Regions from separate parts of the Aureimonas populi genome, predicted to be linked through region 3. Evidence: riboswitches for the same ligand, from Rfam matches in the RefSeq annotation. Region 3 holds a riboswitch; each other region holds the start of a gene.
The links. A riboswitch is a leader RNA that binds a small molecule or an ion and turns the genes downstream of it on or off. The one in region 3 is predicted to bind cobalamin.
Positions count from the first base shown of each region.

Region 1: linked by a shared signal. The riboswitch ahead of J7654_RS07530 (TonB-dependent receptor plug domain-containing protein) and the one ahead of J7654_RS01385 (ABC transporter substrate-binding protein) in region 3 are both predicted to bind cobalamin.
Region 2: linked by a shared signal. The riboswitch ahead of J7654_RS07835 (DUF1636 family protein) and the one ahead of J7654_RS01385 (ABC transporter substrate-binding protein) in region 3 are both predicted to bind cobalamin.

Region 1 is NZ_CP072611.1:1,632,084-1,639,737, reverse strand. It holds gene thiB (thiamine ABC transporter substrate binding subunit) at 1-359, shown strand, start outside; gene J7654_RS07545 (thiamine/thiamine pyrophosphate ABC transporter permease ThiP) at 373-1,941, shown strand; gene thiQ (thiamine ABC transporter ATP-binding protein) at 1,938-2,651, shown strand; gene J7654_RS07535 (5-methyltetrahydropteroyltriglutamate--homocysteine S-methyltransferase) at 2,655-3,758, opposite strand; gene J7654_RS07530 (TonB-dependent receptor plug domain-containing protein) at 3,938-5,848, opposite strand; cobalamin riboswitch at 6,013-6,189, opposite strand; gene J7654_RS07525 (DMT family transporter) at 6,280-7,197, opposite strand; gene J7654_RS07520 (DedA family protein) at 7,403-7,654, shown strand, end outside.
Region 2 is NZ_CP072611.1:1,699,767-1,707,420, forward strand. It holds gene cobD (threonine-phosphate decarboxylase CobD) at 1-196, opposite strand, end outside; gene cbiB (adenosylcobinamide-phosphate synthase CbiB) at 195-1,169, shown strand; gene J7654_RS07820 (cobyric acid synthase) at 1,150-2,595, opposite strand; gene cobO (cob(I)yrinic acid a,c-diamide adenosyltransferase) at 2,613-3,227, opposite strand; gene cobU (bifunctional adenosylcobinamide kinase/adenosylcobinamide-phosphate guanylyltransferase) at 3,227-3,739, opposite strand; cobalamin riboswitch at 3,848-4,059, shown strand; gene J7654_RS07835 (DUF1636 family protein) at 4,091-4,513, shown strand; gene cobW (cobalamin biosynthesis protein CobW) at 4,510-5,547, shown strand; gene cobN (cobaltochelatase subunit CobN) at 5,549-7,654, shown strand, end outside.
Region 3 is NZ_CP072611.1:293,270-300,923, forward strand. It holds gene J7654_RS01370 (M14 family metallopeptidase) at 1-846, shown strand, start outside; gene J7654_RS01375 (LLM class flavin-dependent oxidoreductase) at 1,011-2,030, shown strand; gene J7654_RS01380 (diguanylate cyclase domain-containing protein) at 2,055-4,418, opposite strand; cobalamin riboswitch at 4,620-4,820, shown strand; gene J7654_RS01385 (ABC transporter substrate-binding protein) at 4,975-5,982, shown strand; gene J7654_RS01390 (FecCD family ABC transporter permease) at 5,979-7,016, shown strand; gene J7654_RS01395 (ABC transporter ATP-binding protein) at 7,013-7,654, shown strand, end outside.

The DNA of each region.
Region 1 (7,654 bases), 1.3 Mb from region 3:
TCGTCCTCTCCTACACCACCTCCCCGGCCTACCACATGATCGAGGAGGGAACGGACCGTTACCGGGCGATGGAATTTTCCGAGGGCCATTACACGCAGGTGGAGATCGCCGGCCGGCTCGCGGGCTCCGACCAGCCGGAGCTGGCCCGGCAGTTCCTGCAATACATGCTCAGCCAGGAGGTGCAGGCGCTCCTGCCCGTGACCAACTGGACGCTGCCGGCCGTGGAGCTGGAGGAGCCGCTGCCCGAGGCCTTCTCGCGCCTCGCCCAGCCGAAGGCGGCGCTGTCCATCGACCCGGAGGAGATCGCGGCGAACCGCGCGGCCTGGACGCGGGAATGGCTTCAGGCCATCGGCCGCTGACGCGCCGGTGACGATGTCCGGGGACGAGCGCTGGAAGCGCGCGGGCAGCCTCGCCTCGCTGGCCGCGCTGGCGCTGCTGCTCGCCCTGCCGCTTCTCCTCCTGCCGGTGCTCACCGGCACGCGGCCGGACTTCGCCGCCCTCGCCGCCGATTCCTACACGCGCGGCGTCGTGCTCTTCACGCTCCATCAGGCGGCGCTGTCGGCCCTTCTCTCGGTCCTCTTCGCCGTGCCGCTGGCCGTCGCGCTGCACCGCACGCGCTTCCCAGGCCGGGAGCTGGCGCTCAAGCTCTTCCTGCTGCCGCAGGCGCTGCCCACGCTCGTGGCCGCGCTCGGCATCCTCGCCGTCTTCGGGCGGGGCGGCGTCCTGTCCGATCTGGCCGCCGCCCTCGGCGCGCCCCGGCTCGACGTCTACGGCCTGCCGGGCATCCTCCTCGCCCACGTCTTCTTCAACATGCCGCTCGCGGCCCGGATGATCCTCTCCGCCCTCTCGGCCGTGCCGGCCGAAACGTGGAAGCTCGCCGGCCAGCTCTCCCTTTCGCCGCTCGCCACCTTCCGCGTGGTGGAGTGGCCGGCGATCCGCAGTGTCGTGCCGGGCGCGGCGAGCCTCGTCTTCATGCTGTGCGTGACGAGCTTCTCGCTGGTGCTGGTGCTCGGCGGCGGGCCGGCCTCGACCACGATGGAGGTCGCGATCTACCAGTCGCTGCGCTACGATTTCGATCCCGGCCGGGCGCTCGCGCTCTCCATCGTGCAGGTCGGCCTCGTCGCGCTCATCGTCGCCCCGGCGCTTCTCCTCGGCCGCGCGCGGGGCGGGGCCTTCTCGCTCGGCGCCCTGCCCCGCCGCCACGATCCGCGCTCGGCGGCGCGCGCGCTTCTCGACCGGGGAATCGTGTTTCTGGGCCTCGCCTTCATCCTCGCGCCTTTCGCGGCGATCCTCCTGAAGGGTCTTTCGGCCGATCTCGGCGCGCTTCTGGCCGACCCGGCCGTGCGCCGCGCCGCCGCGACGAGCCTCGTCATCTCCACCCTCTCCACGGTTCTGGGCCTTGCGCTCTCCCTGCCGCTGGCGCTGGCGGGCGGAGGGCGGGGCGTGGCCGCGCGGCTTTCGGGCAGCCTCGTCCTCGTGGTGCCGCCCATCGTGGTCGGCGCGGGCTGGTTCCTCATCCTGCGCGAGTTCGGCCCGGTCTCGGCCTTCGCGCCCGTCATCGTGGTGGCCACCAACGCGGCGATGGCGGTGCCCTTCATGACGCGCATCCTCGGCCCCGCCGCCAGGAGCGCGAACACGCGCGCGGGGCGGCTCGCCGCGCATCTGAACCTTTCCGGCGCGGCCCGGCTCGCCCATGTGGAATGGCCCGCGCTGCGCCGCCCGCTCGGCCTTGCGCTCAGCCTCGGCTTCGCGCTGTCGCTCGGCGATCTCGGCTCCGTCGCCTTGTTCGGCAGCCCGGATTTCGTGACGCTGCCCTATCTCCTCCTGCAACGCATCGGCAGCTACCGCTCCACCGACGCGGAGGGGCTGGCGCTCATCCTCGGCGCCCTGTGCCTCACGCTGATGCTCATCGCCGAGCGCGGCGCAAGGGAGCGCGCATGACGCCGGCCCTCACCCTCGACGCCGTGACCTATTCCTTCGAAGGGATGCGCCTTTCCTTCGACCTTTGCGTCGCGCCGGGCGAGTGGCTGGCGCTGATCGGGCCGAGCGGGGCGGGCAAGTCGACGCTGCTGGACCTTGCCGCCGGCTTCCTCGCCCCCGCCTCCGGGCGCATCCTGATGGAGGGGCGCGACGTGACGGAAACGCCGCCGGGCGAGCGCCCCGTCAGCCTCGTCTTCCAGGAGAACAATCTTTTCGCGCATCTCACCGCGCAGAAGAACGTGGCGCTCGGCCTGTCCAGCCGCCTGTTCACGCGCAAGGCCGACATGGCGGCGGCGCGCGACGCGCTGGCGGCGGTGGGGCTGGCCGGGCTGGAAGCGCGGCGGCCCTTCGAGATGTCGGGCGGGGAGCGCCAGCGCGTGGCGCTGGCCCGCGCCTTCCTGCGCCGCCGCCCTCTCCTGCTTCTCGACGAGCCCTTCGCCGCGCTCGGCCCCGCGCTGCGGGTGGAGATGCTCCAGCTTCTGGCGCAACTTCGCAGGAGCTTCCCGGTCACGGTGGTGATGGTGACGCATCACCCGCAGGACGCGGCCGGCTTCGCCGACCGCGTCGCCTTCGTCGAGGCGGGGCGGATCGTGCTCACCGGCCCGACCTCGCAGGTGCTCGGGCCGGACGCCGACCCGCGCGTTTCCGCCTATCTGGGCGAGCGGGGCTGAGAGCTATTTCCAGACGTCGTCGGCGATCCGGCGGATCATCGCGAGCTTGGCCCACTGCTCGTCCTCGGCCAGGACATTGCCCTCCTCGGTGGAGGCGAAGCCGCATTGCGGGGAGAGGCCGAGCTGGTCGAGATCGACGTATTTCGCCGCCTCGTCGATGCGGTGCTTCACGTCGTCCGGCTTTTCCAGCGTGCCGGTCTTGGAGGTGACGAGGCCGAGCACGACCTGCTGCCCGCCCTTCCTCACATGGCGCAGGGGCTCGAAGGTGCCGGCGCGCTCGGTGTCGTATTCCAGGAAGTAGCCGTCTATGTCGAGCTCGCCGAAGATCGTCTCGGCCACCGGGCCGTAGCCGCCTTCCGAAATCCAGGTGGAGCGGAAATTGCCCCGGCAGATATGCATGGTGATCGCCATGTCGGACGGGCGGTCCTTGATCGCCGCGTTGATCATGCGGCTGTAGACCTTCTGCAATTCGTCCGGGTCGAGCCCCCGCGCCCTCACCTGCGCACGCTGCTCGTCCGAGCACAGATAGGCCCAGACCGTGTCGTCGAGCTGGAGGTAGCGGCAGCCGGCCTCAGCGAAGGCCTTCACCGCCTTGGCGTAGGCGGCCGCCAGATCCTCGAAGAAGCCGTCCATGTCGGGATAGACGTCGGTCGAGATCGCCTCGCGCCCGCCCCGGAAGTGCAGGAGGCTGGGGCTGGGGATCGTCATCTTGGGGACGATCTTCGCCGTCTCCTTCAGGAAGCGGAAATGCTCCAGCATCGGGTGCGTGGTGAAGTCGAGCTTGCCCGTCACCTTCACCGAGCGCGACTTGGTTTGCACGCCCTGGAACTGGATGCCCTGCGCGGCATCGTACCCCTCCACCCCGTCGAGGCCCTCCAGGAAGTCGAAATGCCACCAGGCGCGGCGGAATTCGCCGTCCGTCGCGGACTGGAGGCCGATCTCCTCCTGCTTGCGCACGATGCGGGCGATCTCCTCGTCCTCCACGGCCTTCAGCTCCTCGGCGGAGATCGCGCCCTCGGCGCGCCTGGAACGCGCCTCCTTCAGCCGGGCGGGCCTGAGGAGGGAGCCGACCATGTCGGCGCGGAAGGGCGGTCTTGAGCGCTGCATCTCTCTTGTCTCCCCGAAAGATCGTCAGGCGGCCGGGATAGGCCGCCCCGCCCCGTCATGCAAGCGCGCGGAGGCGCCGGCGACGCCCAGATGGCGCCCTCCGCAGGTCGGTTCGCAACGGTCCTCGACGTCAGCCGCGCCCCAACCGGCCGGGCGTGTATACAGGCATCCCCGGCGGCCTAGAACCGTGCGTTCAGGCCGGCGAACGCGCCCCGGCCGGGCGCGCTGTAGCCGTAGACCTCCTCATAGGCTTCGCCGAGAAGGTTCTCGACGCGCGCGAAGCCCTCCAGATGCTCGGTGAAGCGATAGCTGCCGCCCAGGGTGACGAGCGTGTAGGAGCCGAGCCCCACGCGCCGGGCGCCGGCGCTGCCGAAGGCGTCGTCCTCCATCCGGCCGTTGAAGGCAATGTCGGTGAAGAGGCGCGCGCGCTCCTCGTCGAAGACATAGGCGGCGCTCAGCGAGCCGGCGTGCCTGGGCCTTCGGACCTCCCGCTCGCCCTCGGGATCGCTCGCGTCGGTGTAGGTGTAGCTGGCGCCGGCCGAGAAGCCGTTGCCCAGGTCCAGCGTCGCCGCCAGCTCCACGCCCCGCCGCCGCGAGCGCCCCTCCTCGTTGACCGGGGTGGAGGTGAAGTCGGGCAGGAAGAGGGTGACGATCTCGTTCTCCAGGTCCTGGTCGAAATAGGTGGCGTCCACCACCAAAGCGCGGCCGAGGAAGCCCTGCTCGACGCCGATGTCCCAGCCGAAGCTCTTTTCCGGGCGAAGCTGCGGATTGCCCGCGAAGCTGCCGGGGATGAAGCCGAACTGGTCGTAGAAATTCGGGTTCTGCACGCCCGTGCCCAGCGATGCGTGAAGGCGCGTTTCCCGGCCCGGCAACACCCAGGCGCCGCTCAGCGAATAGGTCGCCGCATCCTCGAACGCATCGTTGAAGTCCTGCCGCACGGCGCCGGTCAGGTGAAACTGGTCGAGGAAGGTGCCGCGATATTCGCCGACCAGCGCATGCATGTCGCGCGACTGCGTGTCGAGCTGGCTGGGGTCGAAGACCGGCTCGAGCTGGCGGAAGCTCTCGCGCTCGAACTCGTAGCCGCCCGTCACGACATGGCTCGCGCCGGCGGGGCCGTCGAAGGCGTGGCTGGCCTGGTAGAGCGCGCCCACCCGCCGCCCCTTGCTGCCGCCGCCCTCCCCGTTGCGCTCGCCTTCGGCAAAGGCGCGCAGGGTGGCGTCGTTGCCGGACAGGCGCAGGCGCTGGGTCAGCGCCCCGTCCGGCGAGACGGCGGTGAGGCCGAGGCCGCCGACCAGGTCGCGCACCCGCGTCTCCTCCTGCGCGTCCACCGGCAGGCCGGTGGCGAAATCGGTGCCGTCCAGTTCGTTGCGGCGATGGACGAGGCGGAACGAGCCGTCCAGCGTCAGCCCGTCGGCGAGATCGACGGTGAGCCTGCCGTTGAGCGTGCCGTTCACGTCCCCGTCGCGCTCGCGGCCGAAGCGCGAGAGGTCGATGCCCTGCGTCGAGCGCGCGCTGCCCGACACGGCGAAATCGTACCCCGCCCCGCCGCCGCGCGCAGACAGGTGCCCGTAGCCGGTGCCGAAGGCGCCGCCCTCGGCCGTGGCGCGCACCTCCAGGCCCTCGCGGAGGCCGCCCTTGGTGATGATGTTGATCACGCCCGCCAGCGCCTGCGAGCCGAAGAAGGCGCTCTGCGGGCCGCGCAGCACCTCTATGCGCTCGATATCGCCGCCCAGGAGCCCGCCGAAATCATAGCCGCCGTCCGAGCCGCGATTGGCCCTGACGCCGTCGATGAGGACGAGGACGTGGCTCGCCTCAGCGCCGCGCAGGCGCACCTGCGTGAAGCCGCCGAAGGAGCCCGAGCGCGAGACGGACACGCCCGGCACGCGGCGCAGCGCGTCGGAAACCTCGCGCACCTGGTCGCGCTCCAGCGCCTCGCCCTCCACGATCGTGTGGGCGCGCCCCACGCTTCGGGCAGGGGCGGCGGTGCGCCCGGCGGTGACGAGCACTTCGTCCAGTTCCACCACCTGCGCGGCGGCGGGAGAAGCGAGGAGAAGGCCGGCGGCGGCGACGGCAAGGACGGATCGGTTCACGGCAGCCTCCGGCCCGGAGCGTCGGGCGGGTTGAACGGACCACGGGCGGGGATGAACCGGGTGTCCCGGCCGTCCGGCGCGCGCGGCGACAGGAGTCTCGCTTGTCACCGCGACGGACGACCGCGCCCCGCCGCACCCCGCGACGGAACATGGGTGACGGGAGCCGGGCAGGTCTCCTGACTTCCGGGTCTCAGCCTCGTCTTCCGTCTTCCCGGGCCCGAAGACGCGCCCAGTGACATGAGTGGAAGACCGCTCGCCGGTCACAGTTGCGGGGGCAGCCGGGGCCCTGGCCTTGCCGGCCGCACCCCGTTCCCTTTTCATCCGCCTTGCGGCGGAACCCGTTCCTGCCCGCGTGGCTAGGGACAGGAGGCGGGCCTGTCAATCGCGCGCCGCCCGCCCGCCGCGCTTGGGCGTGCGCCGTTCGAAAAATGTCACACCGGCCCCGCGCCATCCTCCTGCGCCAGTGCGTCGGGAACGGCCGCCACGGTGGCGCGCTGGCCGCGCGCCCGCTCGCGCAGGAGGATGAAGAGGCCCGACGCCACGATCAGCGCCGCGCCCAGAAGCAGCGAGGGGGTCGGCTCCTCCCCGAAGAAGGCCATGCCGTAGACGATGGCCCAGACGATCAGCGTGTACTGGTAGGGCACCACGACCGACGCCTCCGCGATGGCGAGCGAGCGGTTGACGCACACATGCGCGCCCATGGCGACGAGGCCGAGAAGGGCGAGGACGCCGAAATCGAACGCGGAGGGCGCGCGCCAGTCGAAGGGCGCGAGCGCCAGGCCGAGCAGCAGCGCGCCCACGGTCTGCCAGACGATCAGCGTGGTGCCGCCGGCCGAGGCGAGGCGCCGGGTCAGGATGATCATCACGGCATAGGCGAGGCTCCCGGCCACGGCCACCGCCGCGCCGAAGGAGGCGGCGGCAAGACTCGGCCCCAGCGCGATCAGGACGCCGCAGAAGCCCGCCAGGACGGCCGCCCAGCGCTTCCAGCCCACATTCTCCTTCAGGAACAGGGCCGAGAGCGCCGTCACATAGATCGGCGCGGCGAGATAGAAGGTCATCACGGAGGCGAGCGGCAGGTGCAGGAGCGCCACGTAGAAGAGCCCGATCTCCAGCGTCGAGGCCACGGCGCGCGCGCCGTGCAGGCCGGGGCGCGCCGGCCGCGCGATGGCCCCGCCCGCCCGGCGCGCGAAGGGGGCGAGCACGAGGAGAGCGGCGGCGCTGCGGATCAACAGGATCTGGCCCACGCCGTAGCTGGCCAGCATCCACTTGCCCATGGCGTCGTTGGTGGCGAAGAGGAAGACGCCCAGCACCATGAAGCCGATGCCGGCGAGCGCCGCCCCGCCGGCCATGCGCGTATCGTCCGCTGCACTCACGCGAATGCGCCTCCACGAGGGCCTCGGGCCCGACGGAGGAACGGAAAGGCCGTTCGGCGCCCTCGTGCAAGAGGGACGCGCGAAGTTTTTCGCCCGCAACCTCGCATCCGCCTTGTTCCTTGCTATTAAATCGGGAACCCGCAACGCCGGCGCCGCCGGCAAGCCGCTAGGATCGCACGACATGGATGCAATGATCGCCGAGATCGGGCGACTGATCGAACTGCATCAGGCCTGGGCGATTCCCATCATCGGGCTCATCGCGTTCGGCGAATCGCTGGCCGTGGTCGGGCTCCTGATCCCCGCCACGGCGATCATGCTGGCGATCGGCGGGCTCGTGGGCGCCGGCGTGCTGGACCCCTTCCCCATCCTCCTTTCCACCGTGATCGGCGCGGTGCTGGGCGATGCGGTCTCCTACGGCATCGGACGCTATTTC
Region 2 (7,654 bases), 1.4 Mb from region 3:
CCCGCATCTCCGCCGCCTCGGGAAGGCGGGTGAAGGCGGTGGCGGGAAGCGCGCCCAGCGGGTAGGAGAACGGGTTGATGCCGGTGGAAAGATCGAGCCACGGCCCCCTGGCGCGCGGGAACATCTCGGCCGCGCGCGACAGGCTCCCGCCGTGATCGGTCACATCCGCGAGCGGTTTGCCTGCCACGAGTGCCATGTCGATCCTCCTAGCCTTCCTGACGCTGATCGCCGAACTCGTCCTCGGCTATCCCGACCGGCTGTTTCGCACGATCGGCCATCCGGTGACATGGATGGGCCGGCTGATCGGCCGGCTGGACCGGGGCCTGAACCGGCCGGACTGGCCGGCGCGCGGGCGCAAGGCCGCCGGCGCGGCCGCGCTTCTGGCGCTCCTCGCCGTTGCGGGCGGGGCGGGCTGGGCCGCGCAGCATCTCCTGGGAGCCGGGCTCGCCGGGCTTCTGGCCGGTGCGCTTCTGGCCAGCGCGCTTCTGGCCCAGCGCAGCCTCCACGCGCATGTGGCCGCCGTGGCGCGGGCGCTGGAAGGGGAGGGGCTGGAGGCCGGCCGCCGGGCGGTGTCCATGATCGTGGGCCGGGACACGGCGATGCTGGACGAGGCGGGCGTGTCGCGAGCGGCCATCGAGAGCCTCGCGGAGAACTTCTCCGACGGCGTGGTGGCGCCGGCCTTCTGGCTGGCCGCGCTCGGCCTGCCGGGGGCCGCCGCCTACAAGGCCGCCAACACCGCCGACAGCATGATCGGGCATCGCACGCCCCGGCACGAGGCCTTCGGCTGGGCGGCGGCGCGCTTCGACGATCTCGTGAACCTGCCCGCCTCGCGCATTGCCGGCCTCCTGATCCTGGCCGCCGCCCTCGTCGTGCCCGGCGCCCGCCCCGGCGCGGCATGGCGCGCCATGGTGCGCGACGCGCCGCGCCACCGCTCGCCCAATGCCGGCTGGCCGGAGGCGGCCATGGCCGGCGCGCTCGGCCTCGCGCTGGCCGGCCCGCGCGCCTATGGCGGCACCGAGGTGCGGGACGCCCTGATGGGCGAGGGCGGGCGGCGCGAGGCGGGGGCGGCCGACATACGCCGCGCGCTGGCGCTCTACCGGGTGGCGGATGCGCTGCTGATCGCGGGCCTCGGCGCGCTGGCCGCGCTGCTCATCGCGCATGGGCCATGAGCCCGTCGAGGTCGAGATGCGCCTCGAGATGGGCGGCGAGCGCGTCCAGCGCCTCCTCCACGCCGGCCTCGTAGTCGAGGCCTGAGGCGGTGCCGCCGAGCCGTTCCAGCCAAGCCGCGCGCTGGCCGTCATGGGCGAAGAGCCCGTGCACATAGGTGCCCGCCACCCGCCCGCTGGCCGAGACCGCGCCGTCGGCGCGCGCGCCCTCCAGCATGGCGAAGGGGCGGGCGGCGTCCGGGCCGCTCGTCTGCCCCATATGCATCTCGTATCCGGCGAAGGGCACGCCCTCGCGCGTCTGCCCATGCACGGCGGCAAGGCGCTTCTCGCCGGTCAGCCGCGTCTCCACGTCGAGGAGACCCAGTCCCTGCACCGTGCCGGGCGGCCCCTCGATCCCGTCCGGGTCGGCGATGGAGCGGCCGAGCATCTGGTAGCCGCCGCAAAGCCCCAGCACATGGCCGCCCCGTCGCAGATGGGCGGCGATGTCGATGGCAAAGCCCGCCGCGCGCAGCGCGCGAAGGTCCGCGACGGTGGCCTTGGAGCCCGGCAGCAGCACCAAGGCCGCGTCGCCCGGCAGCGCCGCGCCGGGGCGCACGCGCACGAGCTGAACGTCCGGCTCCGCCTCAAGCGGGTCGAGATCGTCGAAATTGGAGATATGCGGCAGGATCGGCACCGCGATCTTCACCCGGCCGCCGGCCGGCCGGGCCGCCGGGGCTCGCGTCAGGGCCAAAGCGTCCTCGGCGGGCAGGCGCGCCGCCTCCGGCAGGAAGGGCAGGAGGCCGAAGGAGCGCCAGCCGGTGAGGCGCGCGATCTCGGCCATGCCGCTTTCGAACAGCGCCGGATCGCCCCGGAAGCGGTTGACGATGAAGCCCGCGATCATCGCCGCGTCGGCCGGATCGACGACATGCTTCGTGCCCACGAGGCTGGCGATGACGCCGCCCCTGTCGATGTCGCCGATGAGCACCACGGGCACGTTCGCGGCGCGCGCAAAGCCCATATTGGCGACGTCGCCGGCACGCAGATTGGTTTCCGAGGCGCTGCCCGCGCCCTCCACGAGAACGAGGTCCGCCTCGGCCTTCAGCCGCTCGAAGCTCTCCAGCACGAAGGGCATCAGTCCCGGCTTCATGCCCTGGTAGGCGCGCGCGTCGGCCGTGGCGTGCACGCGGCCCTGCACCACCACCTGCGCGCCCACCTCGCTCTGCGGCTTCAGGAGAACCGGGTTCATGTGGACGCTGGGCGCGGTGCCGGCGGCGCGCGCCTGGAGCGCCTGCGCGCGGCCGATTTCGCCGCCATCGGCCGTGACGGCCGCGTTGTTCGACATGTTCTGCGGCTTGAACGGGCGCACGACGAGCCCCCGCCGCGTGAAGGCGCGGGCCAGACCCGCCACCACCAGCGACTTGCCGACATCCGAGCCGGTGCCCTGGAACATCAGCGCCCTGGCCAAGGTCAGAACTCGATGCCGGTCTGGGCCTTCACCCCGGCGGCGAAATGGTGCTTCACCTGCCCCATCTCGGTGACGAGATCGGCCGCCTCCACGAGGGCCGGCTTGGCGTTGCGGCCCGTGACGACGACGTGCAGGTCGTCCCGCCGGCCCTTCAGCGTCTCCACCACCGCGTTCACGTCCAGATAGTCGTAGCGCAGCGCGATGTTCAGTTCGTCCAGGACGAGGAGGCCGAGGGCGGGGTCGGCCATCAGCTCGCGGGCCTTCTCCCACGCGCGCCCGGCCGCCGCGATGTCGCGCTGGAGGTCCTGCGTTTCCCAGGTGAAGCCCTCGCCCATGGCGTGCCAGCTCACCAGATCGCCGAAGCGGGCGAGCGCGTCCTTCTCGCCCGTGTGCCACGCGCCCTTGACGAACTGCACGATTCCCACCCGCCGGCCGTATCCCAGCATCCTGAGCGCAAGGCCGAAGGCGGCCGTCGTCTTGCCCTTGCCGGGGCCGGTATTGACGATGAGAAGGCCCTTCTCGAGCGTCTTGCCCTCCACCTCGGCATCCTGGACCGCCTTGCGCCGCTCCATCTTCGCCTTGTGCCGTTCGGCGGCGTCCTGCGAAATCTCACGCATCATTTCACCTTCATGGGCAGGCCGGCGACGGTGAGCACCACCGCGCCGGCCACGGCCGCGATCTCCTGGTTCAGCCGCCCCGCCGCATCGCGGAAGCGGCGGGCGAGCGCGTTGTCGGGCACGATGCCGAGCCCCACCTCGCTGGAGACGACGACCCACGGGCCGCGCGGGGCGGCAAGGGTTTGGGTGAGGCGGGCGATCTCGGCCTCGACGTCCCGCTCCGCCAGCATGACATTGCTCAGCCACAGCGTCAGGCAGTCGAGAAGGAGCGGCGCGCCCTCCGGCACGGCCTGAAGGACGCCTGCCGGATCGAGCGGCGCATCCAGCGTGCGCCAGCGCCCGTCGCGCCGCTGGCGGTGGAGGGCGATGCGGGCTTCCATCTCCGCGTCGTGGGCCTGCGCGGTCGCGATGTAGAGGAAGGGCGGGGCATACGTCTGGACCAGCGACTCGGCGTGGCGGCTCTTGCCCGAGCGCGCGCCGCCCAGCACCAGCGTCAGCGCGCCTGTCGTCATTCTCCGGTCCCCATCCTGGCCGCCCGCGTTCGAGCGCGCACAGGCTTATCGCATCGCGCCCGGCGCACAAGCCCCCGCCGCGCTTCGTTGACAGGCTCGCCCTGCCGGCTCTAGATGCGGGCCGACGGTCGCCCTTCCTCACCGGGAGGGCGCTAAGAGGGAATGCGGTGAGCCTCGTAAGGAGGCAATTCCGCGGCTGTCCCCGCAACTGTGAACGAAGGGTTCCCGGCCGATAAGCCACTGAAGCGACGATGCTTCGGGAAGGCGGCCTGGAACGGTGCTTCGTGAGCCAGGAGACCTGCCGTCGAAGAGAAATCCTGACCGCCCGGCGGGTGCACCCGGGCAAGGAGAATGTCTTTGACGAACGGTTCGCGCGATCCGTCGCCCGCCCTTGCCGACGATGTCGGCGACGTGACCATCGTGGTCTGCTCCTCCTGCCGCCGGGAGAGCGACCCGCAGGACCAGCCGCGCCCCGGCGCCGTGCTGGCCGAGGATACGCGCCGGGCCGCGCAGGGCACGGGCATCCGCGTCACCCATGTCGCGTGCCTCGGCAACTGCAAGCGCGCCCTGAGCGCCGCCATCCTCAAATCCGGCTCGTGGAGCTACATCTTCGGCGGGCTGGAGCCAGGCAGCGGCGCGGACCTCGTGGCCGGGGCCGGGCTGCTGGCCGGCTCGCGGGACGGGCTCATGCCCTTCCGCCCCCGCCCGGCCTCGCTGAAGGGCGGCATGGTGGCGCGCATTCCCCCATTCGATCACCTGAAGGATCTGCCATGACCGCCTCTCCCGCCCGCGTGCCCTGCACGATCGTCACCGGCTTCCTGGGCGCCGGCAAGACGACGCTCATCCGCCATGTGCTCCAGAACGCGCATGGCACGCGCCTGGCCGTCATCGTCAACGAGTTCGGCGACGTGGGCATCGACGGCGAGCTTCTGCGCGGCTGCGGCGTGGAGAATTGCGCCGACGAGGACATCGTGGAACTGGCCAATGGCTGCATCTGCTGCACCGTGGCCGACGATTTCGTGCCCGCGCTCGACAAGATTCTCGCCCGCGAGCCGAGGGTGGACCACATCCTGATAGAGACCTCGGGCCTCGCCCTGCCCAAGCCGCTGGTGCAGGCGTTCCAGTGGCCGGGCGTGAAGAGCCGGGTGACGGTGGACGGCGTCGTCGCCGTGGTGGACGGGCCGGCCCTCGCCGAGGGAGAGGTGACGGGCGACCGCGCCGCGCTGGAGGCGCAGCGCGCCGCCGACGAGAGCCTCGACCATGACGACCCGGTGGAGGAGGTGTTCGAGGACCAGCTCGCCTGCGCCGATCTCGTCATCCTTTCCAAGAGCGACCGGCTGGACGAGGCGGCCCGCGCCCGCGTGCTGGCGGCGGTAAAGGCCCATCTGCCGCGCGCGGTGAAGATCGTCCCCAGCGAGGGAGGGCGCATCGACCCCGGCGTCCTCCTCGGCCTCGGCCTTGCCGTGGAGGAGGATATCGAGAACCGCAGGACCCATCATGACGGCGAGCTCGACCACGAGCACGACGATTTCGACAGCTTCGTGGTCGAGCTGCCGGCTATCGCGAGCCCGGACGACCTCGCCGCCCGCGTGGAGGCGGCGGCGCGGGCGCAGCACGTCCTGCGGCTGAAGGGCTTCGCCCATGTGGAGGGCAAGCCCATGCGGCTTCTGGTGCAGGCGGTGGGCGCGCGCGTCTCGCACCATTACGATCGCGCCTGGGAGCCGGGGGAGGCGCGCACCACGCGCCTCGTCGTCATCGGCCTCAAGGGGCTGGACCGGGCGGCCGTGGAAACGCTGCTCGCGGCCTGACATGCACATCCTCGCCACCAGCTCCGCCTCGCTGGACGATCTGATCGAGCCTGTCGATCTGCGGCACGAGCCGGCGGAGATGGTCGCGCTGTCCTTCACCGACAGCGATCTGGCGGCGCTCTCCGCCGCGTGGAACGCGGGCGCCGATGCCTTGCCCGGCATGCGCCTCGCGCCCTTGCGCGATCTGCGCCACCCCATGTCGGTGGATCTGTGGCTGGAGCGGCTGGCCGCGCGCGTCGTTCTCGTGCGCATTCTCGGCGGCTATGATTGGTGGCGCTACGGCTGCGACCGGCTGGCCGCCCACGCGCGCGCCCACGGCATCGCGCTGGCGCTGCTGCCGGGCGAATGCCGCGAGCGCGACGAGCGGCTGGAAGCGCTCTCCACCGTGGCGCGCGAGGACTATGAAGCGCTTCTGGCCTGCTTCCGCGAGGGCGGGCCGGACAATATGCGCCGTCTCCTCGACCGCATGGCGCATCTGGCCGGCCACGAGCGCGAACTGACGGCCGCACGGCCCTTCCCGAAGGCTGGTTGCCACAAGCCGGGCCATGGTGCGGTGCCGCTGGAGAGTTTCGAGGCGAAGGGCCGGCCCGTGGTGCCGATCCTCTTCTACCGCTCCATGCTGCTGGCCGGCGACGCCGCGCCCGTCGAGGCGCTGGCCGGGGCGCTGGAGGAGCGGGGGATCCTCGCCGTGCCGCTCTTCGTGCCGAGCCTGCGCGACGGCGAGGCGGTGCGGCTGGTCGAGGAGATGGCGGCGGCGCTGAAGCCGGCGGCGCTCGTTACGGCCACGGCCTTCTCCAGCGGCACCGAGCCCGGCGGGGCGACGCTGTTCGACAGGCTCGGCCTTCCCGTCTTCCAGGTGGCGGTGGCCACCACGCGGCGGCAGGCCTGGGAGGAGGGCCAGCGCGGCCTCGCCCCCGCCGATCTGGCCATGCATGTCGTCCTGCCCGAGCTCGACGGGCGGGTGATGGCGGGCGCCATCTCCTTCAAGCACGCGGGCGAGCCGGACGCCGGGCTCGCCGCCGCCCTCCAGGTCAACCGGCCGGAGGAGAGCCGGATCGCGCAGGTCGCGCGGCGCATCGCGGCCTTCCTGCGGTTGCGGGCAACGCCGCGTGCCGAGCGCCGGCTCGCCATCCTCATCCCCGACTATCCCGCCAGCGCCGGGCGCATGGGCTACGCCGTGGGGCTCGACGTGCCGCAGAGCGTGCTGGAGATGCTGCGCGACCTGGCGGACGAAGGCTATCGCGTGGAGGGCATCCCCGCGACGGCCCGCGACCTCATGCGGCGGCTGGAGCGGGAGACGATGAGCCTGCCGCTGCAAGCCCTGCCGCCCGCCCCCCAGGCCGTGGAGGCGGCATGGGGCCCGCCGGGCGAGGATGCCGAGGGCGGGGCCTTCCTCTTCCGCGCGGTGCGCTTCGGCCATGTCACCGTGGCTCTGGCCCCCGACCGGGGCCGCGCGGCCGACAGGCGCGCCGAGTATCACGACCCCGTGCTGCCGCCGCGCCACGCGCTCCTGGCCTTCGGGCAATGGCTGCGCGAGAGCCTCGACGTGCACGCCCTCGTCCATCTCGGCGCGCATGGCACGCTGGAATGGCTGCCCGGCAAGACGGTGGCGCTCTCGCCGGACTGCTTCCCGGAGATCGTGGCCGGCGCGCTGCCGGTGATCTATCCCTTCATCGTCTCCAATCCGGGCGAGGCGGCGCAGGCCAAGCGGCGCATCGCCGCCGTCACGCTCGGGCACCTCACCCCGCCGCTGGTCGGCGCCGGGCTCTCCGCCGACCAGCAGGCGCTGGAGCGGCTGGTGGACGAATATGCGCAGGCCGAGGGGCTGGACCGCCGCCGCCGCGATCGGCTGGCCGCCCTCATCGTGGAAACGGCGGGGCGCACGGGCCTGTCACGCGAGGCCGGCGTCGCGGAGGACGAGGACCCGGACGCCGCGCTCCTGCGCATCGACGCCTGGCTGTGCGACCTGAAGGATTTCGCCGTCAAGGACGGCTTGCACGTCTATGGCCGCGCGCCGGAGGGCGAGGCCGACCCGATGCGGCGGCTGAGCGCGAAGGCCGAGCGCGCCGCGCTTCTGGCCGCGCTCGACGGGCGGCACGTTTCCGCC
Region 3 (7,654 bases):
CCGCTTTCGGTGGCCGATGTCGAGGCCGCGCTCCATGCCCTCGGCGGGGAGGCGCTCGGCGGGCGCTCCGTGTGCGGACGCGCCGTTGCCGGCCGCTATCGCGAGGGCCCGGACGCGCTGGTCCTCGTCTCGGGCGGGCAGCACGCCAACGAGCCCACCGGGGTCGTGGGGGCGCTGCGCGCCGCCAGGGTGCTGGCGGACCGGGACGGCGCGCATTTCGCCGTCCTGCCGCTGGAAAACCCCGACGGCTACGCCCTGTGCGCCCGGCTGCGCCGCACGCAGCCACGCCACATGCACCACGCCGCGCGCTACACCGCGCTCGGCGACGACCTGGAGTATCGGCAGGGCATGCAGCTCCATGAGCGCTCGGCCCGCGAGGCGCTGGTCGAGCGGGCCCGGCCCGGCCTCCACGTCAATCTCCACGGCTACCCCGCCCATGAATGGACGCGCCCGCTGACGGGCTATGTGCCGCGCAATTTCGCGCTCTGGACGGTGCCGAAGGGCTTCTTCCTCGTGCTGCGCCATCACCCGGGCTTCGGTGAGGAATCCTGGCGCCTCGCCCGCGCCGTCACCGCGCGCCTTGCCGAGGTGCCGGGCCTCCTCGCCCTCAACGAGCAGCAGATCGCCCTCTATCGCATCCATGCCGGCGAGCTGGGCTTCGAGATCATGTCCGGCTTCCCCGTGACGGTGGTCGAGGACACGCGCCACGCGGTGCCCGTGACGCTGATCACCGAATATCCCGACGAGACGATCTACGGCGAGGCCTTCCGCCTCGGCCATGAGGCGCAGATGCGCACGGTGTTGGCCGCCTACGAGGCCTGGCAGGCGATCGCGCCGCGGGACTGAAGCGCCGCGCGGGCCTGCTTGGAAGCGCGAGCCTTGCCGTGCAATGAGGCCCGGGCTGAACATAGTGTTCGCCCCCCGTCGCCCGTATGGCGCTGGCGGACGGGCGCGGGATGCATCACATAAGCGCCCATCCCAGCCATGCTCGACGGACACACGGCAATTCCATGAAGAAGATCGGCTTTCTCTCCTTCGGGCACTGGTCGCCCTCGCCGCAATCGGGCACGCGCTCGGCGGGCGATGCGCTCCTGCAATCCATCGACCTGGCGGTCGCAGCCGAGGAGCTGGGCGCGGACGGCGCCTATTTCCGCGTGCACCATTTCGCTCGCCAGCTCGCATCCCCCTTCCCGCTTCTTGCGGCCGTGGGCGCCAGGACGAGCCGCATCGAGATCGGCACCGCCGTCATCGACATGCGCTATGAAAACCCGCTCTACATGGCCGAGGATGCCGGCGCGGCAGACCTCATCGCCGGCGGCCGGCTGCAACCGGGGCTCAGCCGCGGCTCGCCCGAGCAGGTGATCGACGGCTGGCGCTATTTCGGCTACCAGCCCGCCGAGGGGCAGAGCGACGCCGACATGGGCCGCCGCCATGCGGAGGTCTTCCTCGACATGTTGAAGGGCGAGGGCTTCGCCCAGCCGAACCCCCGCCCCATGTTCCCCAACCCGCCCGGCCTCCTGCGGCTGGAGCCGCATTCGCCGGGCCTGCGCGAGCGCATCTGGTGGGGCTCGGGCTCCAACGCCACGGCCGTCTGGGCGGCGAAGATGGGCATGAACCTGCAAAGCTCCACCCTGAAGGACGACGAGACGGGCGAGCCCTTCCACGTCCAGCAGGCCAGGCAGATTCGCGCCTATCGCCAGGCGTGGAAGGAAGCCGGGCACAATCGCGAGCCGCGCGTCTCCGTCTCGCGCTCCATCTTCGCGCTCGTCGACGACCGCGACAGGGCCTATTTCGGGCGCGGCAAGGAGGAGGATTCCATCGGCTTCATCGATGAGAACACGCGGGCGATCTTCGGCCGCTCCTATGCCGCCGAGCCCGACAGGCTGGTGGAGGAACTGGCGAGGGACGAGGCCATCGCCGAGGCCGACACCCTGCTCCTCACCGTGCCGAACCAGCTCGGCGTCGATTACAACGCCCATGTGATCGAGGCGATCCTGCGCCATGTCGCGCCCGGGCTGGGCTGGCGCTGAGGGAGCACCCCGCGCAGGCGGCGCCTATCGCTTCATCTGCTTGACCACCTGCCCGGACAGGTCCTTCAGGATATCGCGCTGAGAAGGCAGCAAAGGTTTGCGCGGCTGCACGTCGGACACGCAGACCGCGCCGATCGCCTGGCCTGTTTGCGGATCGAGCAGCGGCGCGCCCGCATAGAAGCGCATTCCCCCCTCGCCCCTCGCGATGGGACTGCCGCGGAAGCGGGGATCGTCCCGCGCGTCCGCGACGACGAGCGGCTCCTGCCCACAGATCGTATGCACGCAGAAGGCGACCTCCCGGGGAACGCTCTCGGCGTCCAGCCCATGGCGGCCGATCAGCGTGACATCGTCCGCGCCGACAAGGGAGACGAAGCCGACAGGCGCGTCGAGCAGTTGCGCGGCGCGGCGCGCTACAAGGTCGAGGCTTTCCGAAGGAACGGCGCGCGCCGCCTCCCGATAGGCGTCCACGGTCGCGAGACGCTCCTCCTCCCGCTCCGGGATGGGAATGCCCGGCCCGGAACCGATGGAGCCCTGCGAGACGACACGGTTGCGCCCGGTGCGCTTGGCTTCGTAGAGGAGGCGGTCGGCCTCGGCCACGAGCGCCGCGTCCTCGCCATCGGCGGGCGCGCGAGCGGGATCGAAGGTGGCGCAGCCTATGCTGATGGTCACACGGCCGCCCGAAGCCTCGTTGCCCTCGTGCGGGATGTCCAGCAGTTCCACCGCCCGGCGGATGCGTTCGGCGATCCGCGCCCCGGCGGCCTCGTCCACGCCCGGCAGGAGCACGGCCACCTCCTCCCCGCCATAGCGGGCGCACAGATCGCCCGGCCGCAGGCAGGACTCGATCGCCCTGGCCACGCGCCGCAGGCATTCGTCGCCGGCCTGATGGCCATAGCGGTCGTTGAAGCGCTTGAAGCGATCGACATCGATGAGCAGCAGGGACAGGAGCGCGCCGTCCCGCATCGCCCGCTCGTGCTCCGCATGCAGGGCCTCGTCGAACCGCCGCCGGTTGGCAAGGCCCGTCAGCCCGTCCGTGTTGGCCAACGTGGCGAGTTCGGCATGGGCGGCGGCCAGCCGGATCTCCGCCGACTTGCGCTTGGTGATGTCGCGCAGTACGACGATGAAGCCCTGGTCCTCGGCCACGAAATTGTAGCGGCCCTCCACCCAGACAAAGGACCCGTCCCGGTGCCGGAGCCGATAGATCGCCTCGGCCTGGGTGCCCGAATCGCGCACCCCCTGCACGACGCTCTCCAGAAGCGGCCAGTCGTCGGGATGGATGGTTTCCTTCGTCCGCTTGCCCACCAGCTCTTCGGGCGCGAGGCCGAGCACGTGCAGCGAGGCTGGCGAGACATAGCGGCGCACGAGATCGCGATCGAGCCGGATGATCACGTCGGTGGCGTTGTCGGCCAGCAGCCGATACTGCGCCTCGCTTCTGCGCATGGTTGCCTCGGCCCGCCTTCGCCGGGCGAATTCGCGGTGGATGAACACCGCCAGCGTCACGGCCAACACGCACAGAAGAAGGAGCACGGCGCCGATCCGCACGGCCTGCGCGCGCCACGGCGCGAATATCCCCTCCTGCGAGAGGGCGACGTTCAGGATCAGCGGCAGATCCCCCACATGGACGAAATTGTAGACGCGCGCGACGCCGTCCACCGCCGCGATGCCCGAGAACTCGCCCGAGGGCGCGGCCTGGAAGCGCCGCACGTTCTCGGAAGCGGACATGTCGCGCCCCACCTGGCTTTCCAGATAGGGGCTGCGCATCAGCATCACGCCCCCGGCGGTGAAGAGATTGATCGAATCGTCGGGCTTGAGCTGCGCGGTCTGGAACAGCTCGTGGAAATATGCGAGCCGCACGATGCCCACGACGATGCCGTCGAAGGAACCGTCCTGCGCGTCGATGCGGCGGCTGAGCGCGATGACCGTGTCCGCGACGTGCCGGCGCGGCTCGAACGGGGTGCTGATGTACAGCCCGCTCGCCTGCCCGTTTTGGTGCACCTGGAAATAGGCGCGGTCGGAGAAGTTCTGCGCCTGGGGGCCGACGCTGCCCGCGTCGTGCATGATCTCGCCTTCGGCGTTCATGACGAAGAGCCCGACGAAATAGGGCTCGATCAGCGTGCTGCTGAAGAGGAAGCGCTCCTGCAACTCCGGGGTCAGCTCGTCGATGCGCGGATCGGCCAGCTTCTGCTGAACGGCAGTCAGCGCCCTGTCATAGGCTCGTATATTGCTTTCGATATCCTGCGAAAGAACGGTCAGAAGATTGCGCGCGCCCGTCATCGCATTCGTCCAGCTATCGCGCCGCAGCTCGACCAGGGTGAGCACGCAGATGCCGCAGAAGCCAACGAGCAGCATACCCAGAACGATCCAGTAGCGGGTTTGTCGTCCAAGGTGCATCGTCGAGAAAAGTCCAGTTCGAGCCGGCGTCGCCCCAGCGCCCCGGCCCAGGGCCCGGTCCTTGCTGTTTCTCCCTCGACATTGTCGCGTTGTGGTCGCCGTCAAGTTCGCGACGCGAGTATTATGCGAATCCGATTAACGAATCGCCCCCGGACGGCGCCGAGGAGGCCCGGCGTCCCTTGCGCATTCGCCTTCCGGCGGCCTATGAGGGGCGGTCACGGTTCCGCTATCGAACGCGGATGAAAAGGGAACGCGGTGAGGATCCTTCGGGGTCCGAGGCCGGGGCTGCCCTCGCAACTGTAAGCGGCAAGCCTGCCGTCCATGCCACTGGCTCGCGCCGGGAAGGGGACGGGAGGCGCTCGAGCCGCGAGCCAGGAGACCTGCCGGGACGACGACCAGCAAGCCGGACGAGGTGTGTCGGCAGGGGTTGGGGCGCGCCGTCCGGGGCCGCCCTTCTGTCCAGGGCCCTCGTCGCCGGCCCGCGGCATGACCTCTCCCCGCGCACCGCCTTCGGAGTGCCGTTCGTCCGCCGCGAACTGCATCACGAGAGGTTTCGATGCGTCTTCCCAGTCTTTTCGCCGGCCCCCTGCTTCTCGCCGCTTTGGCGGGAGGCGCGGCCGCGCAGACCTCCTATCCGCTCGCCATCGAGAATTGCGGGATGGAGGTCGTTTTCGAGGCCCCGCCGCAGCGGGCCGTGGGCCTTGGGCAGAACAGCACGGAGATCATGCTTCTCCTCGGCCTTGCCGAGCGCATGGTGGGCACCGCCATATGGGTGTCGCCCGTCCTGGAACGTGTCGCGCAAGAGAATGCGCGCGTGCCACGCCTCGCCAACAGCCAGCCCAGCTTCGAGGCGGTCGTGGGCACCGATCCCGATGTCATCGCCGTGCAGTTCCTCTCGGCCGTGGGCCCGGAGGGCCGCGTGGGCACGCGCGGGCAGTTCGCCGACCTCGGCGTGCCGAGCTACATCTCGCCGACCGACTGCGCCACCACCGGCAACGCCCGCGCCGACGGCTCGAGGGCCGATCTGTGGAACCCCGGCCTCCTCTACCGGGAAATCGCCGAGCTTGCCGCGATCTTCGACGTAAGCGAGCGCGGGCGGGCGCTGATCGCCCGGTTCGAGGCGCGCGAGGACGCCGTTCGCCGGCGGCTCTCGCGCCACGCGGCGGACACCTCGGTTCTGTTCTGGTTCTCCAGCCCCGAGGTGGCCGGCGACGCATGGGTGGCCGGGCGCAACGGGGCCTCGGGCTACATGGCCGCAACGCTCGGACTGCGCAACGTCATCGCGACCGAGGCTGAATGGCCGCTGGTGAGCTGGGAGGCCATCGCCACCGCCGATCCGGACATCATCGTCATCGGGGCGATGAGCCGCCGCAACCAGCCGAGCGACGACCCGGCGGTGAAGCGGAACTTTCTGCAAACCGACCCGCTCGCGCGCGAGCTTGCCGCCGTCCGGTCAGGGCGCATCGTCGAGATGGACGCCCAGGCCATGAACCCCACCATCCGCACGATCGACGGGCTGGAAACCCTCGCCGCCTCGATCGAGCGCTTCGGGCTCCTCGATTGAGAACGGTCATCGACCGGCGGCCCGGCCTCTGGCTCGGCGTCCTCCTGGCACTCTCGGGCTGTCTCCTGCCGCTCGCCATCGCCCTTGGCGTCGGCATCGGGGAAATGCCCATCCCACTGGAGACGACGCTGGCGGCGGTGACGAACCGGCTCGGCTGGACCGAGCACGAGTTGAGCCGCATCCAGGAAAGCGTGATCTGGGACTACCGGCTGAGCCGCTCGCTGGTGGCGGCATGCTGCGGGGCGGGACTGGCGCTGTCAGGCGCCATCCTCCAGTCGCTCCTGCGCAATCCGCTGGCCGAGCCCTATGTGCTGGGCATCTCCGCCGGCGCCTCCACCGGGGCGGTCTGCGTCATGCTGCTCGGTTTCGGCGCGGGCTCCGTGACGCTTTCGGCCGGCGCCTTCGCCGGGGCGGTGCTCGCCTTTCTCTTCGTCGTTCTCCTGGCGGGCGGCGCGGGCGGGATCGCGGAGCGCACGATCCTGGCGGGCGTGGCGGCATCCCAGCTCTTCAACGCGCTTACCGCCTATATCGTAACCACCACGGCCGACGCGGAGCAGGCGCGCAGCGTCATGTTCTGGCTGCTGGGAAGCTTCTCGGGCATACGCTGGTCGGATGCGGGGCTCGCGGCCGGCGTGGTGGGGGTCGGGCTCGTCGTCTGCCTTCGCCATGCCCGCTCGCTCGATGCCTTCGCCTTCGGCGAGGATGCCGCCGCCTCCCTCGGCGTGCCGGTGCGCACCGTGCGCTTCGTCCTCTTCCTCGTCACGGCGCTGATGACGGCCACCATGGTGTCGCTGGTGGGGTCCATCGGCTTCGTGGGCCTCGTCATTCCCCATGCCGCCCGGTTCATCGTGGGGCCGCGCCATATCCGGCTCCTGCCGGTGTGCACGCTGGCCGGAGCGATCTTCATGGTGCTCGCCGACATCGTCTCGCGGGTGATCCTGCCCCAGCAGGTTCTGCCGATCGGCGTCGTCACGGCGCTGGTCGGCGTGCCCTTCTTCGCCGTTATCCTCTATCGCGGGCGGCGCGCGCCGTGACGCTTTCGGCGCGCTCCGTGGTCTGGAAGGCCGGCAGGAAGATCATCGTGGACGGCGTCACGCTGAAGGCCGCGCCGGGGACGACGCTCGGCCTTCTGGGCCCCAACGGCTCGGGCAAGTCCTCGCTCATCCGGCTTCTGGCCGGGCTTCGCGCGCCCGCCGCCGGCGCAGTCGAGTTGGACGGGGCGGCGGTGGGGCGCATGAGCCGGCGCCGGCTCGCGCAGCGCATCGCGCTGGTCGAGCAGCACGCCACGACCGAGGCCAACGTCACGGTGCTGGACGTGGTGCGGCTGGGGCGCATCCCGCACCGCTCGCCCCTCTCGCCCTGGACGCGGGCCGACGACGAGATCGTGGAACGCGCGCTCGCCCGCGTGGAGCTGGCCGACCGGCAGGGCCAGCTCTGGCACACGCTTTCGGGGGGCGAGCGGCAGCGCGTTCACCTTGCCCGCGCGCTGGCGCAGGAGCCGACCGACCTCCTCCTCGACGAGCCCACCAACCATCTCGACATCCAGCACCAGCTCGAAATCCTCAAGCTCGTGGCGGAACTGCCCGTCACCACGGTGCTGGCGCTCCACGACCTGAACCTCGCGGCCATGTTCTGCAACCGGCTCGCCATCCTGAAGGAGGGGCGGCTGGTG